DNA from 3 places in the Macrococcus epidermidis genome. Region 1 is predicted to be linked to each of the others. Evidence: riboswitches for the same ligand, from Rfam matches in the RefSeq annotation. Region 1 holds a riboswitch; each other region holds the start of a gene.

Region 1 (4,230 bases):
ACAATATAACAATGATGCCTGACAATATAAAAATAACTATATTCTTCATATTCTTCCTTCTTTCGTTGCGTTAATTTTTTCGTTCTTTATTATTTTCGTTTATATTTTTTATTTTAATCTTTCGTTTTTACTTATTATCTTTTATCTACACGTTTACTGATAAAGTCACCAGTTATTTGAATCAATTGTACAAGTATAATGAGTATAATGACTGTTACAATCATCGTAACGTTGTCATAACGATAGTATCCATATCGAATGGCAAGGTCACCAATACCTCCGCCACCGATAACACCAGCAGTTGCACTATAAGCTAGTATGCTAATAATCGCTAAAGTAATTGCCTGAAAAATCCCTGACATACTTTCTGGAATTAACACGTCCATAATAATTTGTTTAAGTGATGCACCAGTAGCTACACATGCTTCAATGACACCTTTATCGACTTCCTTTAAAGATGTTTCGATAAGTCTAGCAAATAAAGGTACAGCGGCAAGCGTTAAAGCGACACTTGCAACATAAGGACCATGGGACTGCCCAACAATCTTGGTAGCAAATGGCAGTATCGCTACCATCAAAATGATAAACGGAAACGAACGGATGATATTGACGATAAATCCTAATATCGAGTTAAGTGGTCCATTCGGTAAAAGTAATTGATTGCGTGTTAAATAAAGAAGGATACCAAGTGGCAATCCAATAAGAACAGAGAGTGTAATTGCAATACTAGACATTAAAATCGTTTCTAAAAATGCTTTATATAATTCTGGTAGAAGTGTTTGAAATTTATCGCTCATTTATGCCACCCTCTCGATTCCGTTCGATTTCTTTATGTATTCATTTATAGCAATTCTTTCTTGAATATCACCTGTAACTTCGAAAGTTAATATACCTATCGGTTGATTCTGTATGTATTCAATCCTACCTTGAATAATCGAGATATCGCAGTTAAATTTCTTATATAAATTATTGATAAAGGCACTTTCTGCACTATCTCCAATAAACTTAACCGTAATAATTTCTTTATGTTCATCATTTAATTTCGTATATTGATCTGGTAATTCCAGATGATAGATATCATTTACAAAGTGTCTTGTTAAATCACTTTGTGGATTAGAAAACACAGTAAATACATCTGCATGTTCCACGATTTCTCCATTATCCATTACGGCCACTTCATCACAAATTTCTTTTATGACATCCATCTCATGCGTAATTACAACGACAGTAATCCCTAATTTCTGATTAATATCGCGAATCAAGTTTAATATACTTTTTGTTGTCTCTGGATCTAGCGCACTCGTCGCTTCATCACACAACAATATTTCCGGATCATTGGCAAGCGCACGTGCAATTCCGACACGTTGCTTTTGTCCTCCAGACAACTCTCTTGGATAACTATCACGGCGATGGGTTAGTCCTACAAGATTAAGTAATTCAGTAATGCGATCATCATACTGTTTCTTAGGGAAATGTGCTGCTTTTAAACTGAATGCGATGTTTTCCGCTACTGTCTTAGATTGGATTAAATTAAACTGCTGGAAAATCATCCCTATGTTTAATCGTTCTTTTTGTAGTTTCTGTTTGTTTAACGTTGTAATATCTACATCATTGACAAGCACTTGGCCACTCGTAGGTCTCTCGAGTAAATTTATTGTTCTGAGCAAAGTACTTTTTCCAGCACCACTATAACCAATAAGTCCAAATATCTTTCCGGTTGGAATCATTAAATAAATATCTTTCAACGCTTGTGTCGTCTTACCGTTCCTTCTGTATGTCTTATTGACATCAATAAACTGTATCGCCAATCTATTCCCTCCACTTACTTATCCAAAGAAAAAAACGTCATTGCTTAATAGCAATGACGTAATATATGAGTCACTTATCTATCAAGCATAATAGCTTGTTGGATTTAGCACAGTACTCGTAAGAGCCCGCTGCTGAGACGTCATAGGGCCAATTCCCTCAGTCTCTCTGGATAAGATATTTAATTTTTAATATGGTATTTATATTAGTACTCAAATTTTCAATTGTCAATGAATTCTTTAGTTTTTATTTACAACGGTTACGCGCTCTGTTGTTGTATTACTTTTCGTAAATTTATTACGCATTTTCATCAATAATTCATATACAATCGGAACTACAATTAATGTTAATAACGTGGATGATACTAAACCACCGATTACCGTTACAGCAAGCGCTTTAGAAATTAATACCGAACCATCTCCACCAAATAATAACGGCATTAATGCGCCAACTGTAGCAAGTGCTGTCATAAGTATTGGACGTACACGAGTCGTTGCAGCTTCTAAAATTGCTTCACGTGTCGGTAAACCTTCTGCTTCTTTGTTAATGACACGGTCAATTAATACGATAGCATTTGTTACAACGATACCAATTAACATTAACATACCAATCATAGATGGTACTGATAAAGTTTCTTTGAAAGCTAATAGTCCTAATATTACGCCGATAATTGTAAATGGTAATGAGAATAAGATTGCAAGTGGTGCAAGTCCACCTTTAAATGTTAATACTAAGATGAGATAAACAATACCTACTGCTGCAAGCATTGCAAGCCCGAGTTGAGAGAAACTTTCTCCAATATCTTCACTTGTTCCACCAACGTGAACATCAACATTATCAGGGTGTTTTAAAGTATTAACCTTTTCTGTTACATCTTGTGTTGCTTTACTTACATCTTTACCTTTGATTTTACCTTCAACGGATGCTGAAATATTACCATCTTCACGTTTAATCGTGTCAGAAGTTTTAGTTTCTTCAATCTTTACAACATCACTTAATTTCACTGATTTACCTAATGGTGATGTAAGTTTTGTATTTTCTAACTTTTCTTTCGTCCAGTTATCTTCTTTTTTCTTCGTTAAGATTACTTCCGTTGATTGTCCTTTTTCGCCAACTTTCGTTACAACTTTATCATCGCCACGTTGATTTAATGTCATTGCAACTTGTCCAGCTGTTAAACCTAACTCAGATAATTTATTATGATCTACTTTTAAAGTATACGCATCGTAACTATCTGAAAGTGACGTATTGACATTTGTTAATGATTTTACATCTTTTAATTCTTTTTCTAACTTTTCAACGACTGGTCGAATAGCTTCTGTCGATGGTCCATTTACGGTTACTGTAACCGCATTTGTTGCACCACCTGTTGCGAAGTCCTGGTTTTTCCAATCGCCCTCATGATTTAATTTAGCAATTTTCGCTAACACTTTATCCGCTTCATCTTCCCAGTTTGGTGTATCTTTCTTGTATTCAACCATCATTGCCATATCATTAGATGCGACAGGGTTGAATGGATTTTCTCCACCAACAGAAAACTGTGTATTCACAACGTTTTCATTTTTAGCTAATATTTTCTGAACTACTTCACCTTTTTTCACAACGTCTTCTTCTTTTTCACCTGGTTTCGGTTTGTATGTTAATGCCAGTAACTTATCTTCACCTGTAGAAATAAATGACGTACCTAAATAAGGTGTTAAGAATAGACTACCCACAAGTAATAACACACTTAATGCAGATACAATCGCTTTATGTCTTAATGACCAGTCTAATATCTTGCGATAGAATCCAGCAATCTTTCCAACCTTCTCTTCATCGTCATGATGACCTTTAATACCGTTCTTAAAGAATGTATGTGCAAGCATCGGCACGATAGTAATCGCAATTAAAAGTGAGGCAAGTAATGCAAATACAACGGTCCATGCAAATGGTCTGAAGATTTCACCAATAGACCCAGATACTAAAGCTAATGGTAAGAATACAGCGATTGTAACCATCGTTGAACTCATGATTGGAATGAACATTTCTTTCGTTGCACTGCTGATTAATGCAAATCCTGTTAACTTCTCACCTTTAAGCGACATACGACGGAATATATTCTCAATAACGACAATCGAGTCATCAATAACACGTCCAATTGCAACGGTCATCGCCCCTAACGTCATAATGTTAAGTGAAATGTCCATCTGTTTTAAAATAAGCATCGCCATTAAAATAGACATCGGAATAGAAACAACCGCAATTAAAGTTGAACGAATATTTCTTAGGAAGATCAAAATCATAATAACCGCAAATATCGCACCGATAATCGCTTTTTCCGCCATCGTCTTAACTGAATCTTCAATCGGTTTTGCCTGATCCATCATAAGTACGGCACTCATATCAGGATTGTCTTTTTTAAATTGTTTAACTTTTTCTTTTACT
Region 2 (4,230 bases), 110 kb from region 1:
GCATTTTACAATAGAATGGGATTTAAACATATAGATTCTCATGTCTTTCAAATGGGCGATGAAGCACAAACAGATTTTATCATGGCGCTTAAAATTATATAATGTTATCTTTTTCACAAATGAGTCTATACACTTTTTTATATAACGGATATAATATAGTTGTATATTCATATTTTAATTTATTTTTTTAAATTTACTGTGATAAAAACACATGAGGAGGCACTAAAATGTCTATTGAAATTCCAGCTAAAACTATCGAAGATACTTATGCTTCGAAAGGCAACATTGAAAACGTATTAAATCAAGTAGCAATGAAAGAAGTGATGGTAGATAAGACACCTGGGCGCTATATGTTAAAAGCGATTATGTCAGGTTTTTTACTAGCTATTATGGCAGTGCTTCAACTTGCAGCTAAGACACAATTTGCTTCAACTGAAAATGCAGGGCTTATCAATTTAGTAGGGGCAATTGCATTCAGTATCGCACTCGTAATGATCGTACTTACTAATTCTGAATTATTAACAAGTAACTTTATGTTCTTTACAGTGGGTTATTATTTCAAAACAATCACAATGGGTAAAATTATAAAAATATTTACGTTATGTTTCCTGGGAAATATTATTGGTGGATTTATCTTATTTGGAATGATGACAGGCACTAAAGTTATGACACCTGAAATGGTAGCAGCATTAACAAAAACAGTAGATGCAAAAACAATAGCATCAAGTTGGCATGCAATTCTAATTAAAGGGATATTCGCTAACTTCTTTATCAATATCGGTATTTATATTTCATTACAATGTAAGGAAGTATTAGCTAAAGTATTCTTTATCGGTATCGGAGTAGTTATCTTTGTATTTATGGCTTACGAACACGTTGTTTACAATGCTGGATTGTTTGCCGGAATGATGTTCTACAATATCGATGCATTATCTTGGATCGATGTACTCAAAAATATTTTCTACGCATATATCGGTAACTATATCGGTGGTGGTTTATTTATCGGATTAGTTTATGCATACTTAAACGGTAGAAGAGACGATGTCATCAGAAACTAAATAACTTTTTATTTGCGTGAAGTGTAAACTTCACGCATTTTTTATATTTTTTTGATCATGCAATAAGCTGGATATCTTTCGCCCTCTATTTGATTACCTTGTTCAAATCCAAGTTTTAAATACATGTCGTGTGCAACCGTATTAGGGACATCCACAAGTAACGTTATATATTTTATATGCGGAAAATGACTCATAATGAATTCCGGTAAAGCAATTAACGCTTGTTTTGCATAACCATTTCTTAAATGCCTATAATCAGTCGCAAAAGATCTTATGTATATACTGTTATCCACTTCAAATTTGTTTTCAAACTCACTATGTTCATGTAACACAAAAAATACAACAGGTATTCCCGCTTCATTTAGTCCAAAAATTGGTGTGCGATTAGTATCTTCTTTTGCCACACTGATGTTTACTTCCGGACTTTTCACAAACTTTAATTGTTCTTCAGTTAACTTAAATTGTAATAGTAAATCTTCGTGGTTTTTTGTATATCGAATAAGTTTCATAAAGTGCTCTCTTCCTCTCTTAAGTCATCTTATTGCATAAGGATTATTATTAAATTATAACAAATTGATATAAATACTGTTTACTTCTATATCTGCTAGGGAAAACATTCAAAAAAGATATGGAGGGTTTCTATGGACATTAACCAATATAAAGTAATACCCAATACTAAATTTGATTTCAATAATTATAAAACATCAGAAAATGAAAAACAAAATAACGATAAAATAAAAGTCGATATCATGCCTGATTTAACAGAAAAACTTGAAAAGCTCCATCTAAAATTACATGCTGCTGAAAAAAATGGTATCATCGTTGTGCTGCAGGCACTAGATGCCGCCGGAAAAGATGAAGTTATCAGTTATATCTTCTCTAACCTAAGTGCACAAGGATTAAAGACTACTTCTTTCGGTAAGCCGAATGACACAGAGCTTAAACACGACTATTTATGGCGTTATCATGAAGGGTTACCTGAGCGTGGGCAAATTGGAATTTTTAATCGTTCATACTATGAAGATGTACTTGCGCCAAGAATACATGATTCTGTTGAAGAACATGAAACGCCAAATAATGAAATAGATGAATCAATTTGGAAAACACGATACCGTCAAATCAATGACTATGAACGTTATTTAACTGAAAATGGATTTGAAGTGATTAAATTCTTCTTCAACATGTCCAAAGATGAGCAACGTGATCGTTTACTTGAGCGAATGACTAATAAAGATAAGAACTGGGAGTTTTCATTCAATGACGTAAAAGAACGTGAGTATTGGGATGACTATCAAAAAATATTCTCTGAAATGTTAGAAGCTACATCTACTGAACATAGTCCGTGGTTCATTTTACCTGCAGATGATGAATGGCATACAAGACGTATCGTTACAGAAGTTATGATAGATACAATAAAGCGATTAAAACCTGAGTTTCCTGAAATTTCACAAGAAAATCAACAGAAACTAGAGGAATATATCAATAAATTAAAAAATAACTAACAAATAATTTCAAAATAAATATTTGACAATTCAGAATAATCGTTTTAGAATTATGTTTAATTCTTACAACTAAATATTACTTATCCAGAGTGGTGGAGGGACTGGCCCTATGAAACCCAGCAACCTATTCAATTAGGTGCTAATTCCAGCAGGTATAACCTGAAAGATGAGCTTATGAGTCTACTTCTTTGAGGTAGGCTCATTTTTTTGCTCCTCTTATTAAATTTAGTGTGGAATACAATTTAATGCCAGGAGGAATTCATTATGACAAATCATTACAAATTTGAAACTCTGCAAGTTCATGCAGGACAAGTTATCGACAAGGAAACGAACGCACGTGCACTTCCGATTTATCAAACAACATCATTTATATTCAACGATACGGAACATGCTGCAAATCTCTTCGGTTTAAAAGAATTAGGTAACATATATTCAAGACTTACAAATCCTACAACAGCTGCTTTTGAGACACGTGTTGCTGAACTTGAAGGTGGTGTAGCAGGTGTCGCTGTCGCTTCAGGAATGGCTGCCATTACTTATGCGATACAAACGATTGCGAACAGCGGTGACCACATCGTAGCAACTACAAGTTTATATGGTGGAACACACACTTTATTCGAACACACATTTAAGAAATTCGGTATTGAAACAACACTCGTGGATACGACAAATTTAGAACATGTAAAAGAGGCATTAAAAGATAATACAAAAGCTATTTTTGTAGAAACTATCGGTAATCCTGAAGGAAATGTTGAAGATATTGAAGCGCTTGCAAACATTGCACACAATCATGGTATTCCTTTAATCGTCGATAATACTTTTGCTTCTCCCTATCTGTGTCGTCCAATTGAGTTTGGTGCAGATATTGTCGTACATTCCGCAACGAAATTTATAGGAGGACATGGTACTTCAATTGGTGGCGTCATTATTGATAGTGGTAATTTTGACTGGGATAATGGTAAGTTTACAAACTTATCCGAACCTGATCCAAGCTATCATAATCTCATTTTTACCGCAGCTTTTGGTGAAGCTGCCTATGCCTTTAAGATACGCACAACCCTACTCAGAGATACTGGTGCAGCAATTTCACCGTTCAATTCATTTTTATTAACCCAAGGATTAGAAACACTTTCGCTTCGTGTAGAGCGTCACGTGGAAAATACACAAAAAGTAATCGCGTTTCTTTCCAATCACGATAAGATTGCCTGGATTAAATATGCAGATACACCAGACAGTCCATACAAAACATTGCAAGAAAAATACTTACCGAAAGGTGCAGGTTCTATCTTTACGTTCGGAGTTAAAGGTGGACGTGAAGCCGGTAAGAAGTTTATCGAATCACTTGAGCTCTTCTCTTTACTTGCAAATGTTGGAGATGCAAAATCGCTTATCATTCATCCCGCTTCTACTACACATGCACAACTTACAGAAGATGAACAACTCGCAGCAGGTGTAAGTCCAGAAACGATTCGAATTTCTATTGGCATTGAACATATCGATGATATTATCGCAGACCTGGAACAAGGATTAAGTGTGATTTAATTGGTTGTTCCTCGTATTCTAATCGTTAATTTAATGCCAAATCAATTCGAAACGGAACTGCAGTTTAAACATCATTTTAAAACAGCTATGATTGATTTTTTATATTTAGATACACATCAAACAAATAC
Region 3 (4,230 bases), 470 kb from region 1:
TGTTGTATCCTTTAGCTTTTTTCTCAGTTTCTAAATACGGTGTATGCTGGAAGTAGTTCGCATCGATGTCACCTTCTGATAACATACGGTTTGGTGTTGTATAGTCATTGATGATTTTAATTTTTAAATCATAACCTTCTTTTTTTAGTGCTGCTTTTGCTTCTTCTAAAATTTCTGCATGTGGTGCGGGTGAAGCCCCTACTGTGATCGTTTTGTCATCTGACTTTGAAGTTTTGTTGTCGTCAGATTTATCATTACCACAAGCTGCAAGAATTAATATTAATGATGCAGTAAGAAATACGTAAAATAATTTTTTCATTTTTAACGCTCCTCTTTTTTGTATTATTTTTATAAAAATCCATTCTGGATAATTAACGTTTATCAACTTTCTTCGTAATAATGTCACCGACGAATTGAATGAGGAATACAATAATTAAAATAATTACTGTAGAAACAAAAATTACGTCATTTTGTCCTCTTGTGAATCCAACTAAGTAAGCTAAGTTACCTAAACCACCGGCACCAATAACGCCAGCGATTGCTGTAGAACCAACGAGTGCAATCGTTGTGACTGTAATACCAGATACAATTGCTGGTAAACTTTCAGGAATTAATACTTTTTTAATTAATGTCCATGTATTTGCGCCCATTGATTCAACAGCTTCGATTACACCTTTATCTATCTCTTTCAATCCAATTTCAACAAGACGTGCGTAGAAAGGTGCCGCACCAATAATTAAAGCTGGCAGTGCTCCTTTTACTCCACTGATTGTCTGCATGATTAAATTTGTAAATGGAAATAGCAATAAAATCAAGATAATAAATGGGATTGCTCGGAATAAATTGACGATAAAAGCTGTAACACTATAAAATACACGTGCTGCTTTTGACTTACTGCGAGAAGTTAAGAACAATATAATACCGATAATTAACCCAAATATAAATGTGAATATTGCAGAAATAAAAGTCATTGATAAAGTTTCAACGGTTGCAGTCCATACATCTGCCCATACCACATTTTTCATGCTTAACATATCTGTCAATGTTTTAATAAAATTATCCATGTCTTTCTACCTCCATCTCAACACCATGGCTTTTTAATTCTTCAGCGATAGGTTGAAGTGATCCGTTAACTTCTTTAACATGAACAATTAAATTACCGAAAGATCCTGATTGAGTATGTTTAACATTTCCTGCTAAGATATTCATCTCGATGCCGTACTTCTTAATTACTTTACTTACGATAGGCTGGCCAGTTGAAGAGCCAACAAATTTTAATTTCAGGATACTGCCATGTGGATATGCTTGTTTAATCTCTTCGATTGAAGTCTCAGTTTCATTATCCTGGATATCATCACGTACAAAACGTTTTGTGATAGTTGTTTTTGGATTATTAAATACTTCTATCACTGATCCTTCTTCAACCACTTTCCCTAACTCCATTACAGCTACTTTGTGACAGATCTTGCGGATAACTTCCATCTCATGGGTGATTAAAATTATGGTTAAGTTCAACGTTTTATTGATATCAACTAATAGTTCTAGAATTTCATCTGTCGTCTGTGGATCTAAAGCACTCGTTGCTTCATCACAAAGTAAAACGTCAGGATCATTACTTAATGCACGGGCAATACCTACACGTTGTTTTTGCCCTCCTGACAATTCTGATGGATAAGCATTTTCTCTGCCTTCTAATCCAACAAGTTTAATCAAAGATTTCACTTTAGGACTAATGTCGCTCTTTTTAACGCCGGCTATTTCAAGAGGTAATGCAATATTGTCATATACCGTTCTACTCCAAAGTAGGTTAAAATGCTGGAATATCATTGATATTTTTTGACGTTCTTTATTCAGTTGCTGCTTTGACAGTTTATTGATGGTACTGCCATTTACAATCACGTCACCACTCGTCGGTAATTCTAATCCGTTAAACATTCGAATTAATGTACTTTTCCCGGCACCACTGAAACCAATAATACCGTAAATCTCACCGCTTTGAATTTCAAGATTTACGTTATCGACAGCTTGTATATTTCCTTTTTTTGTTGTAAATGTCTTTACAACATTGTTTAATGTAATCAAATTTGGCCTCCTAACAAAAAAACGTCTCTCCTATGTGAACATAAGAAAGACGATAATTATCTATTTTCGACTCTCTCATCTTCTAAAGTTAATATAACTTTATGTGAATTGGCACCATGTCATTATTGACGGTTGCCGGGTTTCATAGGGCACATCCCTCCACCACTCTGGATAAGAGTTTATTTAGTTGTTTTATGAATATGTTCTTTATCTTAAGTCAATTTGAAGTATTCGTCAACAGTAAATTTAAATTTTCATACAAAGTTGTTACGGACTCAAATTGATAAGAAATATTTTCGACTATCCCATTACGAATAAACAATAGCACAGGTACACTTTTTATTTCATAATACTGACTTAAATTTTCATAATAATTTAAATCAATTTTTATAACGGGTATATTTAGAGATGCAGCAGTAATATCTAACATCTTTTCTGCAAGCTTACATGTACCACAAAACGGGGTATATCCAAATAGAATAAATGGTTGATCTGAAATTTCAAATTGCAAAAGCTGATTTAAGTTCATATTGCGCGGGCTTACCTTTCCATATCAATTGTTGTTTTACATCAAACTGATGTTTCATCATCGTTCTTGCTAAATAATCTAGTGGACAATTACCCACCTCACCGTATTTCGGATCAATATGAATATGATTACTTTCACTCACATGGCGTTTAAACCAAGATCTAATTTTACGTCCAGCTTTATCACTATCGGTCATAATATAAACTTTATGATGGTACAAATCTTCAATCATATCATCCAGTTTTCCGATACCCATCGTGCCATTGGTGCATATAATATGTACAGGTTCCGTTAATACTTCTTGTAATCTTAGTTTGTCACGCTTTCCTTCTACAACGATAACTTTAGTAATTACAGACATGTCCATCACCTTTTTATCATATTGTATTCAGTTTTAGCAATTTGATAATAAAAAAATTCCTTGATAAATTATTATCAAGGAAATTATACCATTTATGCGTTAATCATTTCATCATATTGTGCTTGATCCATTAATTCTTCAAGTGCAGCATCGTCAGCTTCAACTTTAATCATCCAAGCTTGATCCATTGCTGATTCGTTTACTAATTCAGGAGAATCTTCTAATTCAGAGTTAACTTCAATAACTTTGCCTGAGATAGGAGCATATAATTCAGATACAGTTTTTACTGACTCAACGCTACCAAAAGGAGCACCAACTTCGATTTCATCTCCAACTTCTGGTAATTCAACGAATACGATATCCCCTAATTCAGATTGTGCGAAATCTGTAATACCGATTGTTTTAACATTATCTTCTGATTTTACCCATTCGTGATCTTTTGAAAATTTTAAGTTTGACATTATAAACCCTCCGTTTAATTAAAGTACTATCACTATAATAATGACACATTGTAAGCGTTTATTCAATCATTTTTATAACCAAGTATCGCTATATTCTTTTTCTTTAAAGCCTAAAGTAATTTTATTGCCATTAACAGCTAACGGTCTTTTAACTAACATACCATCTGAAGCAAGTAATTCAAACTTTTCATCATCTGACTTTTCGCTTAATGTTTCTTTAAGGTTTAATGCTTTAAATTTAGCACCCTGTTTATTGAAAAGCGCATCAACATCAACATTTGTCTGCTCTACAATCGCTTTAAATTCAGCAGCCGTGGGAGTAAGTTCAACGATATGGATAGGTTCAAAACTAACGCCATGTGTTTCTAAATATTTTGCTGCCTTTCTACATGTACTACAATTTGGTAACTGATAAAATTTTATCATCATAGGCCTCCTTCTTAATTTAACCTAATATTAACAATTATTCTTAAAGGTTACAACTGCAATCCTTATCGTTTAATAATTTATTAAAAAGGTATATAATTATCATATAAATAAATTATATAAAACACTGTGAGGGAATAATTATGAGAACAATAAGTCAATATGAAGAATTTAAAGAAATTATAAATCAAGATGAGAAAGTAATCGTAAAATTCTTTGCAGATTGGTGTCCCGATTGTACACGTATGGATTTCTGGATTGATCCTATTGTAGATGAATACAATGATTATACATGGTATAAAATCAACCGTGACCAAGTACCTGAAGCTGCTGATGAGAATGAAGTAATGGGTATCCCAAGTATCCTTATC

What was found. Region 1 has a riboswitch for S-adenosylmethionine ahead of KFV12_RS01625 (methionine ABC transporter ATP-binding protein). Riboswitches for the same ligand answer to the same signal wherever they lie in the genome.
Region 2: another riboswitch for S-adenosylmethionine. It lies ahead of KFV12_RS01055 (O-acetylhomoserine aminocarboxypropyltransferase/cysteine synthase family protein); the one in region 1 lies ahead of KFV12_RS01625 (methionine ABC transporter ATP-binding protein).
Region 3: another riboswitch for S-adenosylmethionine. It lies ahead of KFV12_RS04205 (methionine ABC transporter ATP-binding protein); the one in region 1 lies ahead of KFV12_RS01625 (methionine ABC transporter ATP-binding protein).

What each region holds. Positions count from the first base shown of each region.
Region 1 is NZ_CP073819.1:308,449-312,678, reverse strand. Features, by position in the region: gene KFV12_RS01635 (MetQ/NlpA family ABC transporter substrate-binding protein) at 1-49, opposite strand, end outside; gene KFV12_RS01630 (methionine ABC transporter permease) at 135-797, opposite strand; gene KFV12_RS01625 (methionine ABC transporter ATP-binding protein) at 798-1,808, opposite strand; SAM riboswitch class I at 1,880-1,985, opposite strand; gene KFV12_RS01620 (efflux RND transporter permease subunit) at 2,046-4,230, opposite strand, start outside.
Region 2 is NZ_CP073819.1:194,351-198,580, reverse strand. Features, by position in the region: gene KFV12_RS01075 (GNAT family N-acetyltransferase) at 1-102, shown strand, start outside; gene KFV12_RS01070 (formate/nitrite transporter family protein) at 228-1,058, shown strand; gene KFV12_RS01065 (GNAT family N-acetyltransferase) at 1,100-1,567, opposite strand; gene KFV12_RS01060 (PPK2 family polyphosphate kinase) at 1,700-2,560, shown strand; SAM riboswitch class I at 2,638-2,733, shown strand; gene KFV12_RS01055 (O-acetylhomoserine aminocarboxypropyltransferase/cysteine synthase family protein) at 2,825-4,102, shown strand; gene KFV12_RS01050 (homoserine O-acetyltransferase/O-succinyltransferase family protein) at 4,103-4,230, shown strand, end outside.
Region 3 is NZ_CP073819.1:774,750-778,979, reverse strand. Features, by position in the region: gene KFV12_RS04215 (MetQ/NlpA family ABC transporter substrate-binding protein) at 1-319, opposite strand, end outside; gene KFV12_RS04210 (methionine ABC transporter permease) at 372-1,064, opposite strand; gene KFV12_RS04205 (methionine ABC transporter ATP-binding protein) at 1,057-2,082, opposite strand; SAM riboswitch class I at 2,155-2,260, opposite strand; gene KFV12_RS04200 (thioredoxin family protein) at 2,300-2,611, opposite strand; gene KFV12_RS04195 (toprim domain-containing protein) at 2,583-2,972, opposite strand; gene gcvH (glycine cleavage system protein GcvH) at 3,065-3,433, opposite strand; gene KFV12_RS04185 (Spx/MgsR family RNA polymerase-binding regulatory protein) at 3,506-3,859, opposite strand; gene KFV12_RS04180 (thioredoxin family protein) at 4,003-4,230, shown strand, end outside.